DNA from 3 places in the Streptomyces misionensis genome. Region 3 is predicted to be linked to each of the others. Evidence: riboswitches for the same ligand, from Rfam matches in the RefSeq annotation. Region 3 holds a riboswitch; each other region holds the start of a gene.
The links. A riboswitch is a leader RNA that binds a small molecule or an ion and turns the genes downstream of it on or off. The one in region 3 is predicted to bind cobalamin.

Region 1 (4,354 bases), 3.1 Mb from region 3:
TCCGGCTTCTTCGCGGTGCCCTACACGATCCTGGTGTACCCGCTGATCTTCACCTTCCTGCCGCGCCTGTGGTCGGTCTCGCACCGCCACGGGTACGTGACCACCTCCGACTTCGTGCGCGGCCGGTTCGGCTCGAAGGGGCTGTCGCTCGCGGTGGCGCTGACCGGCATCCTCGCGACGATGCCGTACATCGCGCTGCAACTCGTCGGCATCCAGGCGGTGCTGGACGTGATGGGCGTGGGCGGCGGGGACAACACCAACGAGTTCGTGAAGGACCTGCCGCTGCTGATCGCCTTCGCGGTGCTGGCGGCGTACACGTACTCCTCGGGTCTGCGGGCGCCCGCGCTGATCGCCTTCGTCAAGGACGCGCTGATCTACATCGTGATCCTGGTGGCGATCATCTACATCCCGATCAAGCTGGGCGGGTTCGACGACATCTTCGCCAAGGCCGGCCACGCCTTCAGCCAGCTCAGCCCGGCCACCGGCAAGCCGCGCGGGGCGCTCGCCCCACCGCCGGCGGGCCAGTGGTCGTACGCCACCCTGGCGCTGGGCTCGGCGCTCGCGCTGTTCATGTACCCGCACTCGATCACCGCGACGCTCTCCTCCCGCAGCCGTGAGGTGATCCGGCGCAACACCACCATCCTGCCGCTGTACTCGCTGATGCTCGGCCTGCTGGCGCTGCTGGGCTTCATGGCGATCGCGGCCGGGGTCAAGGTGGACAACGGGCAGCTGGCGATCCCGCAGCTGTTCGAGGACATGTTCCCGGACTGGTTCACGGGCGTGGCCTTCGCGGCCATCGGCATCGGCGCGCTGGTCCCGGCGGCGATCATGTCCATCGCGGCGGCGAACCTCTTCACCCGCAACATCTACAAGGACTTCATCAAGCCGGACGCCACGCCGAAGCAGGAGGCCCAGGTCTCCAAGTTCGTGTCGCTGCTGGTGAAGGTGGGCGCGCTGGTCTTCGTGCTCGGCATGGACAAGACGGTCGCGATCAACTTCCAGCTGCTCGGCGGCATCTGGATCCTGCAGACCTTCCCGGCGCTGGTCGGCGGTCTGTTCACCCGCTGGTTCCACCGCTGGGCGCTGCTCGCCGGCTGGGCGGTCGGCATGGTCTACGGCACCCTCGCCGCGTACGGTGTCGCCTCGCCGACCCAGAAGCACTTCGGCGGCTCGGCCGACGAGATCCCGGGCATCGGCCAGATCGGCTACATCGGCATGACGGCGTTCGTGCTGAACGTCGTGGTCACCGTCGTCCTCACCGTCGTCCTCAAGGCCGTGAAGGCCCCCGAGGGCGTGGACGAGACGAGCCCCTCGGACTACACGGCCGACGCGGGCGACGCGGGGGTCGAGGTGGAACTGCCGCCGGCCACGGCGGGCACCACCCACTGACCGGATCCGGAGACGAGGAACCGCGCACGGGCCGCCGGAAAGCACATGCTCCGGCGGCCCGTTGTCGTGCACACTCGCCGGCATGGACATCCGAATCCGACCCGCCGACCCGGCCGAGTACGACGAACTCGGCGAACTCACGGCCGAGGCGTACCTCCTCGACGACCTCCTCGACTTCGGCGCGAGCGACCCGTACCTCACCGTGCTCAAGGACGTGGCCGCGCGAGCCGCCTCGGCCGAGGTGCTCGCCGCCGTGTTGGGGGACCGCGTCGTCGGCGGCGTGACCTTCGTCCCCTCGGGCGGCCCCGTCGCCGACATCGCGCGCCCCGGCGAGGCCGAGATCCGGGCGCTGGCGGTGCGGCGCGAGGCGCGCGGCAGGGGTGCCGGCGAAGCCCTCGTGCGCGCCTGTGTCGAGCGCGCGCGGGCCACCGCGGGGTGCTCGTCCGTCGTCCTCTCCAGCCAGCGCGCCATGCACAGCGCCCACCGGCTCTACGAACGCCTCGGGTTCGTGCGCACGCCCGAGCGGGACTGGAACCCCCTCCCGGAGCTGGACGACGTCACTCTCATCACCTACAAGTTGACGCTCTGATACCAGGGCGACACAACATCTGGGGGTGACACGGCAGCCCGGCACTAGATGTATGCTCATGCTCGCTGTCGCCGCAGGGGAATCCGGTGCGAATCCGGAACTGTCCCGCAACGGTGTACTTGTGCGTATCCGCGCACAGGAGTCAGTCCGAGGACCTGCCGACAGCGCACCCGGCCGTCCGGTCCGGGTGCCCTGAGACGTCCGGGCCTCGTGGAGTGGGCCGGTGGACGCGACGCCGTGTGCGCTCGTGGCTGCCCCTGCCCTCCGCCAGGCCCCCGTGCCGAGCGAGGGAGAGCCCCACGTGACCATCGCGCCAGCCGAACCGGCATCAGCCCCGGATCTGGAGAACGACGGTCCCGGTGCCGCGCTGCTGCGGACCCTGACCGAGCTGACCGGAGACCTCCCCGACGCCGACCCCGGCCGGGTCGCCGCCGCCGCGCTGCGCGGCCGGTCGGCCCACGCCGACGAGGCGGAGCTGCGCGAACTGGCGACCGAGGCCGCGGCCGGCCTGATCTCCGAGGACCCCGCGTACTCGCGGCTCGCCGCCCGGCTGCTGACCGTCTCCATCCGGGCCGAGGCCGCCTCGCAGGGCGTGACCTCGTTCACCGAGTCGGTCGCCGTCGGACACCGCGAAGGCCTCATCGCCGACCGGACCGCCGAGTTCGCGCGGGTCCACGCCGCTCGCCTGGACGCGCTGGTGGACACCGGCGCCGACGACCGCTTCGGCTACTTCGGCCTGCGCACCCTGCACAGCCGCTACCTGCTGCGCCACCCGATCACCCGCAAGGTCATCGAGACGCCCCAGCACTTCATGCTGCGGGTCGCCGCGGGGCTGGCCGAGGACGACTCCGTCCGCGCTCTGGACGAGGTCGCCGCGCTCTACGGGCTCATGAGCCGGCTCGACTACCTGCCCTCCTCCCCCACGCTGTTCAACTCCGGCACCCGGCACCCCCAGATGTCGTCCTGCTACCTCCTCGACTCCCCGCTGGACGAGCTGGACTCCATCTACGACCGCTACCACCAGGTCGCCCGGCTCTCCAAGCACGCCGGCGGCATCGGGCTGTCGTACTCCCGCATCCGGGCCCGCGGTTCGCTGATCCGGGGCACCAACGGGCACTCCAACGGCATCGTGCCGTTCCTGAAGACCCTGGACGCCTCGGTGGCCGCGGTGAACCAGGGAGGCCGGCGCAAGGGCGCGGCCGCGGTGTACCTGGAGACCTGGCACTCCGACATCGAGGAGTTCCTGGAGCTGCGGGACAACACCGGTGAGGACGCCCGCCGCACGCACAACCTGAACCTCGCGCACTGGGTGCCGGACGAGTTCATGCGCCGGGTCGACGCCGACGAGCAGTGGTCGCTGTTCTCCCCGGCGGACGTGCCTCAGCTGGTGGACCTGTGGGGCGCCGAGTTCGACGCCGCCTACCGCGAGGCGGAGCGCAAGGGGCTCGCGCGCAAGACCATGCCCGCCCGGGAGCTGTACGGCCGGATGATGCGCACCCTCGCGCAGACCGGCCAGGGCTGGATGACCTTCAAGGACGCCGCCAACCGCACCGCCAACCAGACCGCGGAGCCGGGCCAGGTCATCCACTCCTCCAACCTCTGCACGGAGATCCTGGAGGTCACCGACGACGGCGAGACGGCGGTCTGCAACCTGGGCTCCGTCAACCTGGGCGCGTTCGTCGACACGGCGACGGGGGACATCGACTGGGAGCGGCTCGACGAGACCGTCCGCACCGCCGTCACCTTCCTCGACCGCGTCGTGGACATCAACTTCTACCCGACCGAGCAGGCCGGCCGCTCCAACGCGAAGTGGCGTCCGGTGGGCCTGGGCGCGATGGGCCTCCAGGACGTCTTCTTCAAGCTGCGGCTGCCCTTCGACTCGCCGGAGGCGAAGGCGCTGTCCACCCGGATCGCCGAGCGGATCATGCTCGCCGCGTACGAGGCGTCCGCCGACCTCGCCGAGCGCAGCGGCCCGCTGCCGGCCTGGGAGCGGACCCGGACCGCGCGCGGGGTGCTGCACCCCGACCACTACGGCGTCCAGGAGACCTGGCCGGAGCGCTGGGCGGCGCTGCGCACCCGGATCGCGGCGGTCGGCCTGCGCAACTCGCTGCTGCTGGCGATCGCCCCGACGGCCACCATCGCCTCCATCGCGGGCGTGTACGAGTGCATCGAGCCGCAGGTGTCCAACCTGTTCAAGCGCGAGACGCTGTCCGGGGAGTTCCTCCAGGTCAACTCCTACCTGGTGCAGGACCTGAAGGACCTGGGCGTCTGGGACGCGCGCACCCGGGAGGCGCTGCGCGAGTCCAACGGCTCGGTGCAGGGCTTCGCGTGGATCCCCGAGGACGTGCGGACGCTGTACCGCACGGCGTGGGAGAT
Region 2 (4,354 bases), 5.8 Mb from region 3:
GTCGGTTCGAACACCTGGCAGAGCCTCGTTTCCTGAGCATCGGCACGCCATCACAGATGAGGGGACTTCCATGACACCCGTACGACGCTCCGCCGACGGCATCGACCGCCGCGCCCTGCTCCGGGGCGCGGCAGGGCTGACGGCCACGCTCGGCCTGGCGGCAACCATCGGCCTCCAGGCAGCGGGCCAGGCCTCGGCCTACGGCTGGTCCCGCACCCTCCAGCAGGGCGCCTCCGGCTCCGACGTGGTCGAACTCCAGATCCGCGTCGGCGGGTGGGCCGCCTCCGGCGCCCAGCAGACCTATGTCGCCTGGGACGGCGCCTTCGGCCCGGCCACGACCGCTGCCGTCCAACGCTTCCAGTCCGCCTACGGGTTGAGCGCGGACGGCGTCGTCGGGCCGCAGACGCAGAGCGTGCTCAACAGCCTCGAGGCCGGCGACGGATCCACCGCCCACTTCGACTGGAGCGAGTTCTCCTCGCAGGACGGCTCCGGTTTCAGCGGTGGAAAGGTCGACGCCGCGACGGTCAAGGAGAACCTGCGCCGCCTGATGTACAAGCTGGAGGCCGTGCGCAAGAAGGCCGGAAACAGCCCGATCACGGTCAACTCCGGCTTCCGCAGCATCGCGCACAACGCCGCGGTGGGCGGCGCGTCCAACAGCATGCACGTCTACGGCGTCGCCGCGGACATCGTCGTCTCCGGCTACAGCACCCTGCAGACCTACCGGATCGCCGAGACGTGCGGCTTCTCCGGCCTCGAGGCGTACACGCACTCGTGGCAGCACGTCGACAGCCGTGTCCAGTACCCCTCGTACGGCTCCGGCTCGTGGTGGTGGGAGAGCGGCGTGGCCTGATCCGCCCGCTCCGGTGCACCGGGCCCGTCCGCGTCGTCGTCGGCGCGGACGGGCCCGCCGTCGATCCGGCCCGCGAGGTGGCTGAGCGGGGCGGCCGGCCGACCGCCCTCACCCGGGCCGCAGGGCCTCGGTTCTCGGGCGCGCCGGGTCAACCCGCGTCTGCGGTACGGGCGTTCCAGCGCTCCTCGACCTTGGCCACGCGCCAGTAACCGATGGCCAGGGCCCAGACGACCACGAAGAGGCCGACGATGACGTAGCCGACGTGGTCGAGGTCCAGGCCCGCGATCCAGCCGGACACGCCGTCGCTCAGGCCGAGCTTGTCGTGCAGGACGCCGACCAGTTCGATGGTGCCGACGAAGAAGGCGACGGCGATGGACAGCCCGGTGATGGTGAGGTTGTAGAACACCTTGCGGACGGGGTTGGAGAAGGCCCACTGGTAGGCGAAGTTCATGAAGGTGCCGTCGAGGGTGTCGAAGAGGCTCATGCCGGCGGCGAAGAGGAGGGGCAGGCAGAGTATCGCGTACCAGGGGAGGCCGGCGGCGGCGCCGTTGCCGGCGAGGGCGAGGAGCAGGACCTCGGTGGTGGTGTCGAAGCCGATGCCGAACAGGAAGCCGAGGGGGAACATCTGGCCGGGGCGGCGGATGGACTTCGTGAGCCGTCCCAGGATGCGGTTCATGAAGCCGCGTGAGTCGAGGTGCGCCTCCAACTCGGCCTCGTCGTAACGTCCGGCCCGCATGGCCTTGAAGACACGGGCGATGCCGACCAAGGCGACGAGGTTGAGCGCGGCGATGAGGTACAGGAAGCCGCCGGAGACCGTGGTGCCGACGGTGCCGAGCACCTGGTGGGTGCGCGAGCCGTCGTTCATCAGGGTGCCGGCGAGCTGTGCGCCTCCGGCGACCAGCGCGGCCATGGCGATCACCACGCTGGAGTGGCCGAGCGCGAACCAGAAGCCGACCGAGACCGGCCGCTGCCCGTCGGCCATCAGCTTGCGGGTGGTGTTGTCGATCGCGGCGATGTGGTCGGCGTCGAACGCGTGCCGCATCCCGAGGGTGTACGCCGTGATGCCCAGGCCGACCCCGAACGCCTTGGTGCCTACCTCGTAGTGATGTGGGGTGACGAGCAGGAAGAGGATCCCGAAGGCGATCACGTGCAGGACGACGATCACGGTCAAGAGGCCGGCGGTTCGGACGGTGTCCGCGCGCCGCCAGCGGAAGGAAGGGGAGGCGGCGGTTTCGGGCACGCCTTCGGGCATGGTCATACGGTCACGCTCCAGCACCTCGTGGATCAGATTCGTGGTGCCGTGGCCGGTCTCCTGGCTGACGGGTCATCGCGCCCGCCCCTGCCTTCCCGGCCGCGAGACCAGTGGCAATGCGTGGGGCGGGAACTTCCCGATCACAGTGGCGAGGGCCGCTCCGGACTGAGCCCCTGAGGGCTGTCACCGGTCTTCCCGAACACCACGGCCCGCTCACCCTAGAAGGCCGGACGTCGAGGTTGCAAGGCAGCGTGGACGCGCAGGCGATGAGGCGGGATGTCGCTCATCGCGATGGCAGGGCCATGCGTCCCGCCCCGCGGAACGCGCCGGGCGGCGCACCATCGGTGGCCGGGGAGCAGGGAGGAGCGGCCGGCCCAGGCGACCGGTACACGGCCGTGGCGAGGGCGGAGCAGGCCGCGGAGAGGAAGCGCAGGGTGGCCGGGGTGCGACTCGATTGACCTCGCGGTCGGGCCCGGGGACGAGTGAGGGGCGGCCGGGGGGTGCGGCCGCCCCTCCTCACCGTGTGAACGAGGTCACGGCTTGGGCGTGGCGTGCGGGGCGCAGGTCACGTCGGAACCGTCCAGTTCGCCGTCGATCAGATAGGCGTCGACGCGCTGGTTGATGCAGGGGTTCTCCAGGCTGGTCACCCCGTGGGAACCCGCGTCCCTCTCGGTGATCAGACGGGAGCCGGCGAAGCGCTTGTGCAGCTCGACCGCCCCCTCGTAGGGGGTCGCGGCGTCGCGGGTCGACTGCACGATCAGCACCCGCGGCAGACCCTTGTGGGTCGTGACGTCGACCGGGTTCTGCTGCTTGACGGGCCAGGTGGCGCAGGGCAGGTTCATCCAGGCGTTGGCCCAGGTCATGAACGGGTAGTCCTGGTTGAGCCGGGTGTTGTCCCGGTCCCAAGTGCGCCAGTTGGTGGGCCACTTGGCGTCGGTGCACTCGACGGCCGTGTAGACCGCGTTGGAGTTCTCCGACGCGGTGTTGCCCGCGGTGTCCGACATGTCGGGGGCGGCCGCGTCGACCAGGGCCTGGGTGTCACCGGCGACGTACTTGCCGAAGACGGTGGCGACCGGCACCCATGAGGAGTCGTAGTAAGGGGCGCTCTGGAAGAAGGAGATCAGCTCGGCGGGACCGACGACCCCGCCGATGGGGCTCTTCTTGGCGGTGGCGCGCAGCTGGAGCCACTTGTCCTGGACGGCGGCGCGCGTGGTGCCGAGATGGAAGGCGGCGTCGTTGGCGGCGACCCAGTCCTCCCAGTCCTTCCAGCGGCCCTCGAAGGCGACGTCCTGGTTCAGGTTCGCCTGGTACCAGATGTTGTCCCGGGCCGGGTTGGTCACGCTGTCCACGATCATGCGGCGCAGGTGGCCCGGGAAGAGGGTGCCGTAGACGGCGCCGAGGTAGGTGCCGTAGGAGACACCGAGGTAGTTGAGCTTCTGCTCGCCGAGCGCGGCGCGGATGACGTCGAGGTCGCGGGCGGTGTTCGGCGTGGTCATCTGCTGGAGCATGGTGCGGCCGGTGCGGTCCAGGCAGCCGTCGGCGTACGCGCGGGCCAGCTTGCGCTGGGCGAGCTTGTCCGCCTCGGTGTCCGGGACCGGGTCCGCCTTCGGTGCCCGCACGAACTCCTGCGGGTCCGCGCAGGAGATGGGCGCCGAGTGGCCGACGCCGCGCGGGTCGAAGCCGACGAAGTCGTAGGCCTTGGCGACGTTCGCCCAGACCGGCTTCTTGCCGGTCACCCGGGTCGGGAAGCGCAGCCCGGAGCCGCCGGGGCCGCCCGGGTTGTAGACGAGCGCGCCCTGGCGCTCGGCCGGGGTGCCGGTGCTGCCGACACGGTCGACGGCGAGCTTGATCTGCTTGCCGTCCGGGTGGGCGTAGTCGACGGGCACGCTGACCCAGCCGCACTGGATGGGCTTGGCCAACCCCCAGTCGGCCGGGCAGTCCTGCCAGTCGATGCCGGCCTTGGCGGCGCGGGCGGCGGCGATCTCCACGCCCTTCGCCGCGCGGTCCTGGCTCGGCCGGCCAGCGGCGCCGGCCGCGGGCGCCGAGACGACACCCGCGATCATGCTTGCGGTGACGAGTGCTCCGGCCGAACCGAGCGCCAGCAGGCGGCTCTTCGGTCTGTTCTCCCTCAAGTGGGCCCCTCCCCGAACAACGCTGCGAATAGTCAGGCGGGGATCCTCCCGGCTGTGAGAGGGCTGTGAACAGGGCCCGACCACCATCTTTATCAATCCGATAACCGGATGGTCACGTCC
Region 3 (4,354 bases):
GGCGCGCGACTCGACCTCGTCCTCGATGTGCTCGCCGAGGATCTGGAAGCCGCCGCAGATGCCGAGCACGGGCCGCTGCGACGCGGCCCGCCGGACCAGGGCGTCCGCGAGCCCCCGGGCGCGCAGCCACTCCAGCGCCCGGACCGTGCCCCGGGTGCCGGGCACGATCACGAGGTCCGCGTCGGCCAGTTCCTCCGGCCGGTCCACGAACCGCACCACGACGCCCGGTTCGGCGGCCAGCGCGTCCACGTCGGTGAAGTTGGACATCAGCGGGATCGCGCACACGGCGACGCGCAGCACGTCCTCGCCGACGGGGGGAGCGACGGCCGACTCCCGCACGGCGCCCCGGAGGGACACCCGCAGTCCGTCCTCCTCGTCGATCCCCAGTCCGTGCCGGAACGGCAGCACGCCGTACGTCCGCCGCCCGGTGAGGTCCCGCAGCATGTCCAGCCCGGGCTCCAGCAGCGAGACGTCGCCCCGGAACTTGTTCACCAGGAACCCGGCGACCAGCTCCTGGTCCTCGGGCGCGAGCAGGGCGAGGGTGCCGAAGAAGGAGGCGAAGACGCCCCCGCGGTCGATGTCGCCGACGACCAGCACGGGCAGCCGGGCACCGCGCGCGATCCCCATGTTGACGATGTCGGTGCGCCGCAGATTGATCTCGGCCGGGCTGCCCGCCCCCTCGCAGATCACCGCGTCGTACGTGCGCCGCAGCTCGGCCAGGCAGTCCAGCACCGTGCCCAGCAGCCGCCGCTGCCGCCCGCCGTGGTAGCCGCGCGCGCTCATCTCGCCCACCGGCCTGCCCAGCAGCACCACCTGGCTGCTCTGCTCGCCGCCCGGCTTGAGCAGCACGGGGTTCATCAGCGCGGTCGGTTCGATCCGGCACGCCTGGGCCTGCATGGCCTGGGCCCGGCCGATCTCGGCGCCCTCGCGGGTGACGAAGGAGTTCAGGGACATGTTCTGCGCCTTGAACGGCGCGACCTTCACGCCCTGGCGTGCCAGCCAGCGGCAGATCCCGGCCGTCACGACGCTCTTGCCGGCGTCCGACGTGGTGCCGGCGACGAGCAGACCACCGCTCATTTCCCGTGTCCCTTCAGACCCTTGACTCCGGTGACCAGGAGGCGCGCGGCGACCGTGGTGCCGAGCGCGAGCAGACCGACGCGGCGGGAGAGCCGTACCGCCCGGTCGATGTCGTCGGCCCGGACGGGCCGTCCGGCGGCGCCGTTGAGGACGGGGCGGTGTTCCACGCGGCCGCCGTAGGAGAGGGTGCCGCCCAGCCGGACGCCGAGGGCGCCCGCGAAGGAGGCCTCCACGGGACCGGCGTTCGGGCTCGGGTGCCGGCGGGCGTCCGCGCGCCAGGCGCGTACGGCGCCGCGCGGGTCGCCTCCGGCCGCGGCGGCGAGCACGGCGGTCAGCCGGGCCCCCGGCCAGCCGGCCACGTCGTCCAGGCGGGCTGCGGCCCAGCCGAAGCGGCGGTGGCGCGGGGACTTGTGACCCACCATCGCGTCCAGGGTGTTGACCGCGCGGAAGCCGAGCAGCCCCGGCACCCCGGCGACCGCGCCCCACACCAGGGCGCCCACGACCGCGTCGGAGGTGTTCTCGGCGACCGACTCGACCACGGCCCGCGCGATGCCGTCGGCGTCCAGCGCCTGCGGGTCCCGGCCGCACAGATGGGGCAGCCGGGCGCGGGCCGCCTCGACGTCCCCGGCGGCCAGGGCGCGGCCGATGGTCCGGGCCTCCCGGGCGAGCGAGGTGCCGCCGACCACGGACCAGGCGGCCGCGGCGGTCAGCGCGACGGAGGCGGCGGGGGAGGGGCGTACGACGCGTGCGGCCAGCGCTCCGAGCGCGACGGCGCCACCGGCGCACACGGTGGTGTGCAGAGCGCCCCAGCCGCGGTGGTCGTGCCACAACGCGCCCTCCACCGCGGCGGCCGCACGCCCGAACGCGGCGACCGGATGCCCGCGGCGGGGATCACCGAGGAGCAGGTCGCCGAGAAGCCCGGCGGCGGCGCCGTACGCATACCTGCGATCGGCACCCATCGGCTCAGCCGGCCGTGGGCACCGCGACAGTGGTCCTGGTACTGGTCCTTCGGCTGCCGAGCATGGCGATACAGGTCCTCACTCAGGGTGTCCGCGCCCTGGTACGAAGAAAACGGGCGGCGAGAGTTCCTGGCTCCCGGGGTGTTCACCCCGGTGACAGTGGCGGGACCGCGCCGGATTCGCACCGGCTTCCTCTTCTGCCGCCCTACATGGCCTGGGCAGTCCACCACGTGCCCGGAACGGCCGTCAACTTGCCGTTGACCTGCGGGAGTGTGCGGATGCCCACATCACGCCACGGTACGGGCACGCCGAAGGCCCCGGCGCGCGAGGGGCGCGCGGGAGCCTTCGGGTGTGCCGTCGAGTGGGGCCGTGCGGTCAGGACTTGGAGACGATCAGGACGATGCCGTACGCCACCGCGGCCGCGCACGCCGCGAAGCAGACGTAGGCGCCGGTGACGGCGAGCGCCGCGGACTCGCCCTGGGCGGCGGCCTTCTCGCGCTTGGCCAGGCCGTTGACCCCGAGGGTGAACAGGGCCACCAGGCCCACCGTGAACACGAGGCTGACGCCGAAGACGGAGCCGATGGCCGCCCAGTCGATCTTCATGGGGATGCTTCCTTGGTGAACGGGGGCGCGGGGATCAGACGGTGGCGGCCGGCGGGACGGCCGGGGCGGTGGCCGCCGGTTCGGCGGCCGGGGCCGGGATGGTGGCGGTCAGGCCGTCGGCGACGGTGCCCGCCGGGGGCGGGGTCACCGCGGCGATGGCGGTGGTGACCACGCCGGAGGGCTCCGCGGGCGGGTCGGCGACCACGTTGGTGTGGTCGATGACCTCGCGGCGGGACAGCTTGTAGATCCAGGCGCTCGCGGCGACCAGGAAGACGGCGACCACGGCGGTGCCCCAGTCGCCCAGCTCGGTGACGGCCTCGGCGCCCGCGCCGACCAGGGCGGCGGCCGGCAGGGTGAGCACCCAGGCGACGGCCATGCGGGTGGCGGTGGACCAGCGGACCACGCCGCCCTTGCGGCCCAGGCCCGCGCCCATCACGGCGCCGGAGACGACGTGGGTGGTGGAGAGGGAGAAGCCGAGGTGGGAGGAGGCCAGGATGGCCGTCGCGGCGCTGGTCTGGGCGGCGAAGCCCTGACGGGGCTCCAGGTCGGTCAGGCCGGTGCCCATGGTGCGGATGATGCGCCAGCCGCCGATGTAGGTGCCGGCCGCGATGGCCAGACCCGCGGAGAGGATCACCCAGGTGGGAGGGTTGGAGCCGGGGGAGATGGCGCCGCCCGCGATCAGTGCGAGGGTGATGATGCCCATCGTCTTCTGCGCGTCGTTGGTGCCGTGCGCGAGGGAGACCAGGGCGGCGGAGGCGACCTGGCCGGTGCGGTAGCCCTTGCGGGTGGCCACGCCCTCGGTCTTGCCGCCGATGCCGTAGGAGGACCGGGTGGCGACCATCGAGGCGATGCCCGCGACGACCGGCGCCGCGACCGCGGGCAGCAGCACCTTGGTCACCAGGACGCCGCCGTGCACGGCGCCGAATCCGGCGGAGGCGACGGCGGCGCCGATCAGACCGCCCATCAGGGCGTGGGAGGAACTGGAGGGCAGGCCCACCAGCCAGGTCACCAGGTTCCAGAGGATCGCGCCGACCAGGGCGGCGAAGATGACCTCGGGACGGATGCCGCTCTCGTCGACGAGACCCTTGGAGATCGTGTTGGCGACCTCCACGGAGAGGAAGGCGCCCACCAGGTTGAGGGAGGCGGACATGGCCACCGCGAGCTTCGGCTTCATGGCGCCTGTGGAGATGGTGGTGGCCATCGCGTTCGCGGTGTCGTGGAAACCGTTCGTGAAATCAAACGCGAGTGCGGTCACCACCACAATCGCGAGGATCAGCGAGAAGCTTTCCATTTACCCAGGCAATCGTTCGAGGTCGTTGGCTGGATGAACGTAGGCAACCTGGGTGAACGGAAGATGAACTGGGACGGGCACGAGGGTGTCCGTAACGGGGGGTGTGGGCCTCCGTTTTCGCCTCCCGTCCCGGGCGCGCCCAGGCGTCCCTTGGGTTACCAGCCCAGCGCGAAGGTCCGCAGCCGGCCGGCGGTGCCGTTGAAGAGATTCTGGTCACCCGGCAGCCGGCCGGCGGTGTCGTACTGCCAGAAGGTCCAGTACCGCCAGCCGCCCGGCAGCCTGCCCGGCCCGGAGGTGCCGTGGCGGGCCACCCACAGGGGGTGGGTGGAGGCGAAGGCGCGGCTGTTGCCGGTGCAGAGCTTCCACCACTGCGAGGTGGTGTAGATCACAGGCCGGCGGCCGGTCTCGCGCCGGATCTCGTCGC

Region 1: another riboswitch for cobalamin. It lies ahead of BLW85_RS25630 (ribonucleoside-diphosphate reductase subunit alpha); the one in region 3 lies ahead of BLW85_RS11205 (cobalamin biosynthesis protein).
Region 2: another riboswitch for cobalamin. It lies ahead of nicT (Nickel transporter NicT); the one in region 3 lies ahead of BLW85_RS11205 (cobalamin biosynthesis protein).

Annotation. Positions count from the first base shown of each region.
Region 1 is NZ_FNTD01000004.1:5,243,810-5,248,163, reverse strand. It holds gene mctP (monocarboxylate uptake permease MctP) at 1-1,389, shown strand, start outside; gene BLW85_RS25635 (GNAT family N-acetyltransferase) at 1,472-1,978, shown strand; cobalamin riboswitch at 2,031-2,155, shown strand; gene BLW85_RS25630 (ribonucleoside-diphosphate reductase subunit alpha) at 2,280-4,354, shown strand, end outside.
Region 2 is NZ_FNTD01000004.1:7,920,574-7,924,927, forward strand. It holds gene BLW85_RS36760 (GH25 family lysozyme) at 1-36, shown strand, start outside; gene BLW85_RS36765 (D-Ala-D-Ala carboxypeptidase family metallohydrolase) at 71-850, shown strand; gene nicT (Nickel transporter NicT) at 999-2,108, opposite strand; cobalamin riboswitch at 2,136-2,324, opposite strand; gene BLW85_RS36775 (alpha/beta hydrolase) at 2,636-4,234, opposite strand.
Region 3 is NZ_FNTD01000004.1:2,113,031-2,117,384, reverse strand. It holds gene BLW85_RS11210 (cobyric acid synthase) at 1-1,077, opposite strand, end outside; gene BLW85_RS11205 (cobalamin biosynthesis protein) at 1,074-2,036, opposite strand; cobalamin riboswitch at 2,141-2,279, opposite strand; gene BLW85_RS11200 (hypothetical protein) at 2,412-2,639, opposite strand; gene BLW85_RS11195 (inorganic phosphate transporter) at 2,674-3,930, opposite strand; gene BLW85_RS11190 (lysozyme) at 4,086-4,354, opposite strand, start outside.